DNA from 3 places in the Liquorilactobacillus hordei DSM 19519 genome. Region 2 is predicted to be linked to each of the others. Evidence: predicted binding sites of a transcription regulator. Region 2 holds the regulator's gene; each other region holds the start of a gene.

Region 1 (4,436 bases), 610 kb from region 2:
TTTCACCAGTGGCAGTTAATCGAGTACTTGATTCATTAGCGATTCAGACTAAGACCGCCTTGCTTACCTTACCAACTACGTTGTGTTTTGATGAATTTCGCTCCACTGGTCATCAGATGAGTTTTATTGCCATTGATGGTGATACACATCGGCTAGTTTCTGTTTTACCTAATCGCCTTAATCGAAGTATCCAAAATCACTTTGAAAGTAACTATTCCTTAGCTGAACGTAGGAAAGTTAAACAAGTAGTTATTGATTTCAATGCACAGTATCAATCCGTAATTCACATAATTTTTCCAGAAGCAAAAGTTATCGCCGATAACTTTCATCTAGTTCAAATGGGACTCCAAGCACTGAACCAGACACGCGTACAGTTAATGCATCGATTCACTCAAAATTCACGAGAATATCGAGTTCTCAAACATCACTGGCGTTTATTTTTAAAAACTTATTCTGGCTTAAATCAACGTAAACCACAATGGTTTGCGCATTTAAAGAACTGGTTCACCCAAGAACAATTAGTCTGGCAAGGTCTTGAGTTAGATTCAACCTACCAACACACTTACTTCGTTGCGCATTCCCTAGTTGATGCCTTAAGAAAGCGTGATTATTTAAAGTTCATTAAAACACTAAATCGAGCTGACAAAGTCAGCCCACAGCTTGAAACTACAATAAAGACCTATCGCAAATATCTACCATTAATTAAAAACATGATGGCAAGCAACTATTCAAATGGCCCACTAGAAGGTGTTAATCGCAAAATCAAACAAATTAAACGCACGGCATACGGCTATAGAAACTGGTCACATTTTTACACCCGGATTAGAATTGAATTTACGATTCGAATAAAAAAAAGAAAACCAATTCGAAAATGAATTGATTTTCTTTTAAAAATTTCCCATCAACAGCGGTTGACAAAGAGCCCAAAATTCTTTGTCTAACTTTGAATTTTTTGACTTTATACTATTTAAGATTCTTTTTGTTTTCCATGATTCCATCAATTAAACCATAATCAACAGCTTGTTGAGCAGTCATGAAATTATCACGTTCAGTATCACGATTAATTGTCTTAATATCTTGACCAGAACCATCTGCCAAAATCTTGTTAATTAACTTACGTGTCTTCAAGATATGTTCAGCGGCAATATTAATATCAGTTGCCTGCCCTTGTGCACCACCAAGTGGTTGATGGATCATAATTTCTGAGTTAGGCAATGCAAAACGTTTGCCCTTTGTACCAGCAGTTGAAAGGACACTTGCCATAGAAGCAGCCATTCCCATAACGATAGTCTGAACGTCTGCTTTAACAAAGTTCATCGTATCATAAATCGCTAACCCGGCAGATACACTCCCACCTGGTGAATTGATATAAATATAAATATCTTTTTCTGAATCTTGCGCATCCAAGAATAGCAATTGTGCAATGATAGCGTTAGCCATATCATCATTAACTTCTCCAGAAAGCATAATAATACGATCTTTTAAAAGTCTGGAGTAAATATCATATGCACGTTCGCCTTGTGCTGATTGTTCAATAACAGTAGGTACTAAATTCATTGAACGACGACCCCCTCAAACTATAATTTAACATTCTAAGTGTAGCACTCAAATGTTTGTATTGCTAGTTTAACTTAATGGTCAATAAAGGTCAAATAAAAAAGACGGAGCCTAAATAATTATCGCTAATTTTTAAAATATCTTCAATATAATATGAATTATTGTCAAAAAATTGGAGCATACATAAAAAATGAAAAGTTGCTGTTTATTATGGATAATTCAGGAGTAGTTGAAAAATTTTGATTTATAGAAAGCAATTATTCAAAACAAAAAGAGGCTGTGCCAAAAAGTTGAATTTTGACCTAGCCTCGTTAATTATTCCGGATAAACATGTTCCATACGTCAAATTTTTCCAACCTATGTCACATTTTATTTTGTGTTTATTGAATTTATAATTGGTATTGCTATTACCTATATGAACAAGGAATTATTAGCAATTAATTGATACATGATAAATTAAATTAGTTCATAGAACCTAGACTAATTAAATTATGTACATGGTCAAATAGTTGTTTTGTAAGCGGTAAACACTTATAATCACTAGTAGATAAAATATGCGCCACGTGGGAGTCGAACCCACATTACAAGAACCGGAATCTTGCGTGCGATCCATTACACTAGCGGCGCAATTACTCATACTATTCTACAAGAAAGAATTCAAATTTACAAGTTGAAAAGATAGGTGAAACTTTATGCCCCACAAACAAAGTTATGGGTATGGACAAATTCAAAAACAAATTCAAAAATTTGCACTGACACAGCAGATGCAGCAGTCGATTCAAATACTGCGATATAGTACTGAAGATCTTGCGAAGTATTTAAAACAAAAACAGCTGGATAATCCTTTTATCTCTATTAAGGGGACAATGAGTTATACTGGTAAATCGACGGATATGTCAAATTTCAAAGTTGGTCAGTTTGATATGGTTACAGATAACAAGAGTCAATCGCTGTATGATTATCTGCTGTCACAGGTGCATTTAACGATGAGGAAAACAAATCTTAGGAGTTGGGTTATTTATTTAATTGGTCAACTTGATGAGAATGGTTACCTAAAAATTGATTTAAGGAAACTAATCAGAAAAACTGGCGTCGATTATATTACAATGATGGATGCCTTGACCTTATTGCAGCAACTCGATCCACCGGGTGTAGGGGCACGTTCCTTACAAGAATGTTTACTTTTGCAAATTCAAAATATTGAAGATGCCCCAATTGAGGCACAGTTAATTGTTGAAAACGAGTTTGTGAGTTTGGTTGAACAAAATTGGGAGAAAATTGCAGCTAATCTGGCTATAGATGGCAAACAGATTGAAAATGCGGTTGAATTTATTCAAAGATTGACACCGGCACCAGGAGCAGCTTTTGAACAAGAAAATATAGGATATGTTTACCCTGACTTAATAATAAAAAAAATTTCGGGAACAGCAGATTTTAGTATCAAAACGACCAAGAAGACAAAGCCACTAGTTGTCTTCAAAAAAGACTACTACGATAAGTTTTTAAGAGAAAATGAAGATGAAGTAAAAAAATTTTTGAAAGAAAAGCAAAGAGACTTTCAAGAACTTATCAGAGATATCGAATTGCGTGCAGAGACGATTGTGAGGGTGGCAGAAGTTATAATTGAGCGGCAACATGATTTTTTTGAGGATGGTAACGAGAAATTGAAGCCATTGCTATTAAGAGATGTTGCACAAAAATTGAATTTGCATGAATCTACTATTAGTCGAGCAGTTAATGGAAAATACTTACAGTGTGATTTTGGAGTGTATGAACTAAAATATTTCTTCAAGCGACCTGTGAACAGTATAGGACAAGATATTTCTGTTGATACAATCAAAGAACATATAAATGTAATTATAGCCGCTGAAAACCAGCAAAAACCTTTGTCAGACAGCAAAATAGCAACAAAATTGGAAAAAGTTGGAATAAGAATATCACGGCGGACCGTTGCAAAATATCGTGAAGAACTAAAAATAGGTAGCTCAACACAAAGAAAAAGAATTTAAATCTAAGGTTATCTTTTTTGAGAATCAAACAAAGGATTTTATTGTTCGCTACTTGGGACATATTTTTAGTTATTCGTGATTAAAATTCGGAATAACGCAATATTTAATTGAATTATTAAGGCATAAATGAGCTATTAACGACTATTATAAATAAGAACTTACTGACTTGCATTAGGCATGAAATATTGCTATAATGCAGTTGTTGATAAGGTATGAGAACAATTAAAGAGAAATTGTTGTTGTACTTTTGTTTTTTTACTTACTGGGTCGTTTAATGACACTATTGGACAATATTAGTCCCATTAGGAAGGTAACTATGATGCATCAGGAGTTTGAATGGATTGAAAAAATTGCTCCCGACATGGTTGAAACTATGGTGCAGCGGTTCCTGATCTTACGTTATATTTCTTGGATGGGACCGATTGGTAGGAGAGTTCTTTCGCAGGAGTTTGGGTTGACTGAACGAGTGCTTAGAACTGAGACTGATTTCTTGCGAGGACAAGCGCTGATTGCTTCGACTAGGTCTGGTATGATTATTACTGGAAAAGGTCAGGATGTTATTCAGGGCCTGAGAGAGTTGATGGATCAATTTGCAGACATACGGCATCAAGAAGTTGAACTTTCAAAAAGATTAGGTATTGAAAAATGCTTGATTGTAGCAGGTGATTCTGATAAGCAGCCAAGTGTTATAGAAGAGATGGGTAAACTAGTCGATGAATCCTTAGTTGATATCTTGCCAAGTGGAAGAAATGTGATTGCAGTTATGGGTGGAATTACTATGGCGGTGATTGCAAAGGCTCTCACGAAAAGAGTTGGAGAGAATCGTGATTTACTTTTTGTTCCTGCAAGAGGTGGCGTAGGCGAAGCAGT
Region 2 (4,436 bases):
TTTGATGTACCGAGATGAAGCTCGATGTATCTATCGCTATAATGAAGATGAAAAAAGATATCAACCTGAACAAATGATTGATTTAACTTAGAGGAGAGTAAAAAGTGCAAGTAATCAATTTAGCAGAACCTTTTAATAAGTCGATCCTGCCAACAGGAGATGTTGTTTTGGCACTAGGATTTTTCGATGGTGTACATCGTGGACATCAGGCCGTTATACAGCGAGCAAAAAGCGAAGCAAAAAAGCATAATGTCAAACTGGCTGTAATGACATTAGACATGCATCCTTCCATTCCATTCAAGGGGGTAAAACCGCAAGACATCAAGTATTTGACGACTTTAGGGCAAAAAAATAAATTGTTTGAGTCATTAGGTGCTGATATTATGTATGTAGTTTCTTTGAATGACTTACTGGTTAAAATGGGACCACAAGAATTTGTTGATAAATATATGGTAGGATTGAATGCACGGGCAATTGTCGCTGGTTCAGACTACACATATGGTAAAAAAAATATTGCAAATATGCAAATTCTTCCTAAGTATGCAAAGAATCGATTTGAAATCATTAAAGTAAAACATTTGAATGATAAGGAGCAAAAAATTAGTTCGACACGAATCCGTAAGGCACTTTTATGTGGAGATATTAAGTGTGCAAACGAACTTTTGGGCTATCATTATCAAAACAATGGCAAAGTTGTTCATGGTGAACAAAGAGGACGCAAACTTGGATTTCCAACAATTAACGTTGCGGTTAATACACAAGAAATGTTGCCTGCAGAAGGAATATATGTTGTTAAGGTTGAAATTATCGGCAAAAACGTTTTGGGAATGGCGTCAATTGGACGAAATGAGACTTTTGGAGAAGGCAGAAAAGTGACGCTTGAGATTAATTTGCTTGATTTCTCGCAAATGGTATATGGAGAAAATGTAGTAGTTAACTGGTACTATAAATTGAGAGGCCAAGTCAAATATACTGGTCCAGCTGGATTAATAGCTCAACTAGAAAAAGATGAGGAAAATACACGAAATTATTTTAAAAAGATAAGATAATTGGTGGTCAATTCTTGACTTATTTGAGTAGTTCTTGTATATTAATAATTGACTTAGCACTCTAGGACATTAAGTGCTAATTGAGGTGATTGAAATGCTTACTGAGAGACAATTGTTAATTCTTGAAGCAATAATTCAGGAGTACACAACTGTTGGGAAACCTGTCGGTTCGAAATCCTTGGGTGAACAGCTCCCAATGCAAGTGAGTTCGGCAACTATCCGAAATGAGATGGTTGCTCTGGAACATTTGGGATTTATCAACAAGGAACATTCTTCTTCAGGCAGAGTTCCCACTTTGAAGGGTTATCGTTATTATATTGATAATCTCGTTAAGCCTGATGTTGTTAATCAAGAACAGCTGGAGGATATCCGTTCTTCATTTGGTAACAATTTCTACAAGATTGATGAAATTGTTGCTGAGTCTGCGAGAATACTTTCTGATATGACCAACTATACTGCGATTGCTTTTAAACCCGAGACAAAAAACATTAAGTTTCAAGGCTTTAAGGTTCTTCCAGTTGGCAATCAGCAATTAATGATGATGCTGGTTACCAGTGATGGAAACATTGAAAGTCAACTTTTTAATGTTCCTAGAGGATTGGGTGGCGATGAGATTGAGGCAGTTATTCGTGTGATTAATGACAGAATTGTTGGCCTTCCCCTTGATCAGGTGATTGAAAGACTGCATGAGACGATTCCTCTATTATTGCATTATGTTCGAAGACCTGTAGGATTTCTTGATATTTTCGGGAATATCTTAGAACGGTCAGCACGTGAGCAATTCTTTGTGAGTGGTAAGTTGAATTTACTAAATTTTGTGGGTGAAGCGGATGTTAATCAAATTAAAGATCTCTATTCCTTAATTGAACGCTCTGAAGATATCAGCAATCTAATTGGTAATTCATCAGGTACTATTCAAGTGAAGATTGGTGATGAGTTGACTAATAGCTCATTGAGTAATTATAGCTTGATTTCAACTACTTACGACGTGGCACAACATGGACAAGGTCTAATAGCTCTACTAGGCCCAACAAATATGCCTTATTCAAAAATGATTGGGCTTGTCCAGACGTTCCAAGAAGAGTTGGCACGTAAATTATTAGATTACTACAGTTTTTATGATGATTAGAAAAGGGGTGTCGGTTTGTCAGAGCAAAATGGAAGCGAAGAAGAAATTTTGAAGACTGATGAAAAAAAAGCTGTGGATGAGTCTGTTAAGGATGAGACAGCTGCGCAAGTCGGTGAAAATAAAGCAACTTCGGAGAAATCAGCTGTTGATAATGAAGATTCTGAACAAGAAGAGTTGAAACTAAAAGTAGCAGAACTTCAAAAAAAATGTGATGACTTCGAAGATAAATACTTGAGAGCAGAAGCTGAAATGGCTAATATGCATACAAGGTTTAAGAAAGAACAAGAGAAGTTGTTACGTTACGATGGTCAAAGCCTTGCTAAAGATGTTCTCCCAGTTATTGACAATTTGAATCGTGCCTTACAAATTGAAGTCACTGATGATGCTTCCAAGCAATTAAAAAGAGGTATTGAACTTGTTTTTAACGATATGGAGAAAGCATTGAAGGCAAATAATGTGACAAAGATTGAAGCACTTGGACAGGTTTTTGATCCAGCGCTTCATCAAGCTGTTAAATCTGTGCCAGCTGAAAAGGGCCAGAAAAATGAAACAGTAATTGAAGTATTCCAGGATGGCTATATGTTAAAAGACCGCGTATTGCGGCCTGCAATGGTAGTCGTTGCACAATAAATTAAAATTTTTTGAAAGAGGTTGAAATTAATGTCAAAGATTATTGGTATTGATTTAGGAACAACTAACTCAGCAGTTGCTGTTCTTGAAGGAAAAGAAGCTAAGATTATTGCTAACCCTGAAGGAAATCGTACGACTCCATCAGTTGTGTCATTTAAAAATGGTGAAACACAAGTTGGTGAAGTTGCAAAAAGACAAGCAATTACAAATCCAGATACAATCGCATCAATTAAGCGCCATATGGGTGAAGCTGGTTATAAAGTAAAAATTCAAGATAAAGAATATACACCACAAGAAATTTCTGCAATGATCTTACAGTATATCAAAGATTATGCAGAATCATATCTTGGTGAGGATGTTACACAAGCAGTTATCACTGTTCCTGCATACTTTAATGACAGTCAGCGTCAAGCAACAAAGGATGCTGGAAAAATTGCTGGTTTAAAAGTTGAAAGAATTGTCAATGAACCAACGGCTGCCGCTTTGGCATATGGTCTTGATAAGACTGATCATGATGAAAAAATCCTAGTGTTTGACCTTGGTGGTGGAACATTCGATGTTTCTATCCTTGAGCTTGGCGACGGGGTGTTCGAAGTACTTTCAACTAATGGTGATACATTCCTTGGTGGAGATGATTTTGATAACAAAATCATGGAATGGTTAGTTGCAGAGTTTAAGAAGGAAAATGGTATTGATCTTTCAAAAGATAAAATGGCTATGCAACGTCTAAAGGATGCAGCTGAAAAGGCTAAAAAGGACCTTTCTGGTATTACAAGTGCACAAATCAGCTTACCATTTATTACAGCTGGTGAAAATGGTCCACTTCATTTGGAAAAGACATTAACACGAGCACAATTTGATAACTTAACAGCTGATTTAGTTGAAAGAACAAAAATTCCAGTGCGTAACGCTTTGAAGGATGCTGGACTTTCAATGAGTGAAATTGATGAAGTTATTTTGGTTGGTGGTTCTACACGTATACCAGCAGTTCAAGCTGCAGTTGAAGCTGAAACAGGTAAGAAACCTAACCAATCAGTTAACCCAGATGAAGCAGTTGCTCTTGGTGCTGCTATTCAAGGTGGGGTTATTACTGGTGATGTTAAGGATGTTGTTTTGCTTGATGTAACACCATTATCCCTTGGTATTGAAACAATGGGTGGTGTGTTTACAAAATTAATTGATCGTAACACAACAATTCCAACAAGCAAGTCCCAAGTATTTTCAACTGCTGCAGATAACCAGCCAGCCGTTGATATTCATGTTTTGCAGGGTGAACGTCCAATGGCTGCAGACAATAAGACACTTGGTCGCTTCCAGTTAACGGATATTCCAGCAGCTCCTCGTGGAATCCCACAAATCGAAGTTAAGTTTGATATTGATAAAAATGGGATTGTAAATGTATCTGCTAAGGACTTAGGAACAAATAAAGAACAAAAGATTACTATTAAGAGTTCAACTGGTCTTTCAGACGATGAAATTGATCGAATGGTTAAGGAAGCTCAGGAAAACGAAGAAGCAGATAAGAAGCGTAAAGATGAAGTTGACTTAAAGAATGAAGTTGATCAATTACTCTTCACGACTGACAAGACATTATCAGAAATAAAGGACAAGGTTTCTGAAGATGAAAT
Region 3 (4,436 bases), 640 kb from region 2:
GCCACATTTAATTTCCCCTCTTTGATGAATAAGATAATCAAATTCTATGAAATAGCATTTTTTTACTGTCTGCTAATTCCCTATTAAAACAATTTATCACACTTTACATTCAGTTGCACCTTAAAATTAAATTCCACTTCTGTAAAGTTCTAATAATTACTAAAATTTGCTATAAAAAAACGAAGACAACTTGATCATTGCCCTCGTTCTGTAATTCTATAATCTAGAACTTTATTACATCATTCCGCCCATACCTGGTGCTGGAGCTGGAGCAGCAGGTGCTTCAGGAGCTGGTACCTCAGCAACAACTGCTTCCGTTGTCAACAACAATGCAGATACACTTGCTGCATTTTGTAATGCAGAACGTGTTACCTTAGTTGGATCGACAATCCCAGCTTCTACCATATCAACCCATTCGTCTGTAGCAGCGTTGTAACCAATTCCTGTTTCTTGTGACTTTAACTTCTCAACAATTACTGAGCCTTCAAGTCCTGCATTAGCAGCAATCTGACGAACTGGTTCTTCCAAAGCACGTTTAACAATATTGATACCTGTTTGAACGTCACCAGTTTCTTCTAATTTAGCAACTTTACCAATTACATTAACTAATGCTGTACCACCACCAGAAACAAATCCTTCTTCAACAGCAGCTCTTGTAGCATTCAATGCATCTTCAATACGGTACTTGCGTTCCTTTAATTCTGTTTCAGTTGCAGCCCCTACTTTAATCACAGCTACGCCACCAGCCAACTTAGCTAGACGTTCTTGTAATTTTTCACGATCAAAGTCAGAAGTTGTTTCAGCAATTTGTTTCTTGATTGTGTTTACGCGTTCTGCAATTTCTGCTTTGTTACCAGCGCCTTCAACAACAGTAGTCTTTTCCTTCGTAACAGTAATCTTGCTTGCAGAACCAAGTTGATCAACTGTCGTATCCTTCAATTGCAACCCTAAATCTTCTGTAATAACTGTTGCACCAGTTAAAGTAGCAATATCTTGTAACATTTCTTTACGACGATCGCCAAATCCTGGAGCTTTGACAGCAACAACGTTGAATGTTCCACGAATCTTGTTCAAAACAAGTGTAGGTAATGCTTCACCATCAACATCATCAGCAATGATTAACAAAGGACGACCTTGTTCTACAATTGATTGTAAGAGATTAAGAACTTCTTGGATGTTTGAAATCTTCTTATCAGTAATCAAGACATATGGATTATCTAAATCTGCTTCCATCTTATCATTATCAGTTACCATATATTGTGAAAGATATCCACGATCAAATTGCATTCCTTCTACAACATCCAGTGAAGTATCAATTCCCTTTGATTCTTCAATTGTAATAACACCATCATTTCCAACCTTTTCCATGGCATCTGCAATTAACTTACCAATCTCTTCACTAGCTGAAGAAATTGCAGCAACTTGAGCAATATCGCTCTTTGATTCTACTTTGTGTGACATTTCATGCAATTCATCAACTGCAGCCTTTGTTGCTAATTCAATCCCACGACGAATTCCAACTGGGTTTGCACCGGCAGTTACATTTTTCATTCCTTCTGTAACAATTGCTTGTGTCAATACTGTAGCTGTTGTAGTCCCATCACCTGCAATATCATTTGTTTTTGAAGCAACTTCTGCAACAAGTTTTGCTCCCATATTTTCAAAATGATCTTCAAGTTCGATTGCCTTTGCAATAGTTACACCATCATTTGTAATTGTTGGTGAGCCATAAGATTGTTCTAAAACAACATTTCTTCCTTTTGGTCCAATTGTTGATTTAACTGTATCTGCTAACTTGTCAACACCTGCAAGCATTTTTGAACGAGCATCTTCTGAAAATTTAATTTCTTTTGCCATCAATAATTCACCTCATAGTCGATTTATATAATAATATTTTAGTCTACAATTGCAACAATATCTTTTTCATGAACAACCAAATACCCTTTTTCTTCGTATTTGACTTCTGTGCCAGCATATTTATCAAACAAAACCGTTTCACCGACTTTAACTGATAAAGCAACCTTTTCACCGTTATCTAAAACTCGGCCTGCACCAACAGCAACCACTTTTCCTGTTTGTGGCTTTTCTTGAGCATTGCTAGCAATTACTATGCCGCCAACAGTTTGTTCCTCATCTTTTTGAACTTCCAAAATAACACGATCTCCTAAAGGTTTAAGCACTGTATATCCCTCCAATATTGTTTTGTTTTTAGCACTCTACTGTTCTAAGTGCTAATCACAACTATTACTATAATCAATTCAACCTAAAAATGCAAGCTTTTTATCACTCTAACAATCAGAGTGCTAATTAATGTATGCTATACTGGGTTTATTATTAAAATGAATGGGGTCAGTCATGAATATTAGAAAAAATTCGCTAGTGTTACTCGTAACATATCTTGTTGTTATGTTATTTCCAAGTATTCTTTTTGCAATATTCCAAAATAATTCTTTATTATTCATCGCAACTACTATCTTGGGAATCGCAGGAATATTTTTTATGTTCTATCTTAATTATAAACTGCCATTTAAAAATAGACTTGAAGAAAAATCAAGCTCGATGACTTCAATACTATTGTTAGGAGTTGTTGGAACCTTCTTAGCTCTTATTATCCAGAAAGTTTCCATGTTTGCTGAAGTTTATTTGCTACATCAATCGGCGGTTTCTGAAAATACAAGTCAGATAATGACAATTGTCTCTCACTATCCTTATTATTTAATATACGTAACAATCGCCGCGCCAGTAATGGAAGAATTCATATTTCGGAAAGTCTTTTTTGGTAATATTGCAACCTTCATTAACCCTATAAGCGCTGTCCTTATTTCCAGTATTCTTTTCAGCATTGCCCATGCTGACGGACATTATTTAACCTATGCTTGTCTAGGAATAGTTTTAAGTTTCATATACTACAAGGCTCATGATATCAAAGCACCGATAATTACCCATATACTCATGAACCTTCTTATTGTTGCTTTGCAATTAAAATAAAAAAGCCTACCTCATGAAGTGAACCCCCGAGATTGGACAACAATCTCGGGGGTTTACTATGACTAAATTTAATTTAGAGTTACGGATTTCTATTGTGACAGAATATTTAACGGGTATTAGTTCCATTCAATTGGCCAGAAAATACCATATTGCCAACAATGAAACGATTCTCCTATGGGTTCATCGCTTTAATCGTTTTGGCATTGCAGGATTAAAACCGAAATCTATGAATTTGGAATACTCTAGTGAATTCAAGATAGAAGTATTAAACTGGAAACAACAGCACAAAGCTTCGCTTCCAGAAACAGCACTACATTTCAACCTCTCTTCACCAAGTACTATCTGGCAATGGCAAAGAAAGTTTGATTTAGAGGGGCTCAGTGGACTAAATAGAGTGAGAGGAAATCCAAAGACTATGTCTAAACATAAAAAAGTGACCAAACCCACAACGGCACAAATCCAAGCACGCCACGATAAAAATGAGTTAAAGCAACTCAAGCAAGAAAATAAGATGTTAAGAATCGAGAACGAATTTTTAAAAAAACTCGATGCCTTAGATCACGAAAAATCAGCTCACGAGAAACCGTGACCTTAATTGATGATCTGAGGCGGGTCTTCAAAACGTCGATTAGTTTTATCCTTAAAGCCGTTAAGGTACCACGTAGCACGTACTATTACACTAAGCACAGTCAGGGACGAGAATATGAGAATGACCAGGTTATCCAAGCCATTGATGAAATTCGGCAAACAGATGCCAAGTATACTCAAAAATACGGTTACCGTCGCATAACGTTAGTTATGCATGAACAGGGATTTAAAGTTAATCATAAACGCGTCCTCCGAATTATGAAGGAGCAAGGCTGGACATGTCAGGCCTTTAATAAGCAAACTCGCAAATATAACTCATACAAAGGAACTGTTGGTAGAATAGCCAAAAATAAGTTACACCGTCGATTCAAGACAGATCGACCATATCAAAAACTCGTCGCCGACGTTAGTGAATTTCGATACGGTCAGATGAGTCAAAGTGAGCGAATCTATTTAGAACCCATCATGGATTTATTTTCGGGTGAAATTTTGGCATTTAACATTAGTGCACACCCAACTCTTGAATTTGCGTTGAAACCACTAAAAGAAGCATTAGATGGATTACCTGAGCTTCCTTATAGAACAACGGTACACACAGATCAAGGATTTCAGTATCAACATAAACAGTGGCAAAAAACGCTTAAAACTCATCATACCTTTCAGAGTATGTCCCGTAAGGCTACCTGCTTAGATAACGCCGCCATGGAATCATTTTTTCATCTCATGAAAGCAGAGATGATGGATGAACACTTCGAAAATTCAGAGAGTCTCGCGCAAGCGATGACTGAATGGATTGAATTTTATAATAACCGTAGAATCAGGACCAAACTAAAAGGCAAGTCACCGGTACAATACCGAGA

The links. Region 2 encodes HrcA, which represses chaperone genes, less so after heat shock. Its sites were predicted from a motif close to TTAGCACTCNNNNNNNNNGAGTGCTAA; they were not measured.
Region 1: the regulator HrcA is predicted to act here: its motif matches at 1,599-1,625, upstream of clpP (ATP-dependent Clp endopeptidase proteolytic subunit ClpP).
Region 3: the regulator HrcA is predicted to act here: its motif matches at 2,209-2,235, upstream of groES (co-chaperone GroES).

The regions. Positions count from the first base shown of each region.
Region 1 covers NZ_CP049303.1:958,373-962,808, forward strand. The annotation lists gene G6O70_RS05820 (ISL3 family transposase) at 1-875, shown strand, start outside; gene clpP (ATP-dependent Clp endopeptidase proteolytic subunit ClpP) at 964-1,557, opposite strand; tRNA gene G6O70_RS05830 (tRNA-Arg) at 2,113-2,184, opposite strand; gene rpoN (RNA polymerase factor sigma-54) at 2,250-3,566, shown strand; gene G6O70_RS05840 (sugar-binding transcriptional regulator) at 3,886-4,436, shown strand, end outside.
Region 2 covers NZ_CP049303.1:1,564,371-1,568,806, reverse strand. The annotation lists gene truB (tRNA pseudouridine(55) synthase TruB) at 1-91, shown strand, start outside; gene ribF (riboflavin biosynthesis protein RibF) at 105-1,049, shown strand; gene hrcA (heat-inducible transcriptional repressor HrcA) at 1,144-2,178, shown strand; gene grpE (nucleotide exchange factor GrpE) at 2,194-2,808, shown strand; gene dnaK (molecular chaperone DnaK) at 2,839-4,436, shown strand, end outside.
Region 3 covers NZ_CP049303.1:919,598-924,033, reverse strand. The annotation lists gene G6O70_RS05675 (APC family permease) at 1-7, opposite strand, end outside; gene groL (chaperonin GroEL) at 235-1,857, opposite strand; gene groES (co-chaperone GroES) at 1,896-2,180, opposite strand; gene G6O70_RS05660 (CPBP family intramembrane glutamic endopeptidase) at 2,356-2,988, shown strand; gene G6O70_RS12195 (helix-turn-helix domain-containing protein) at 3,047-3,577, shown strand; gene G6O70_RS12190 (IS3 family transposase) at 3,520-4,436, shown strand, end outside.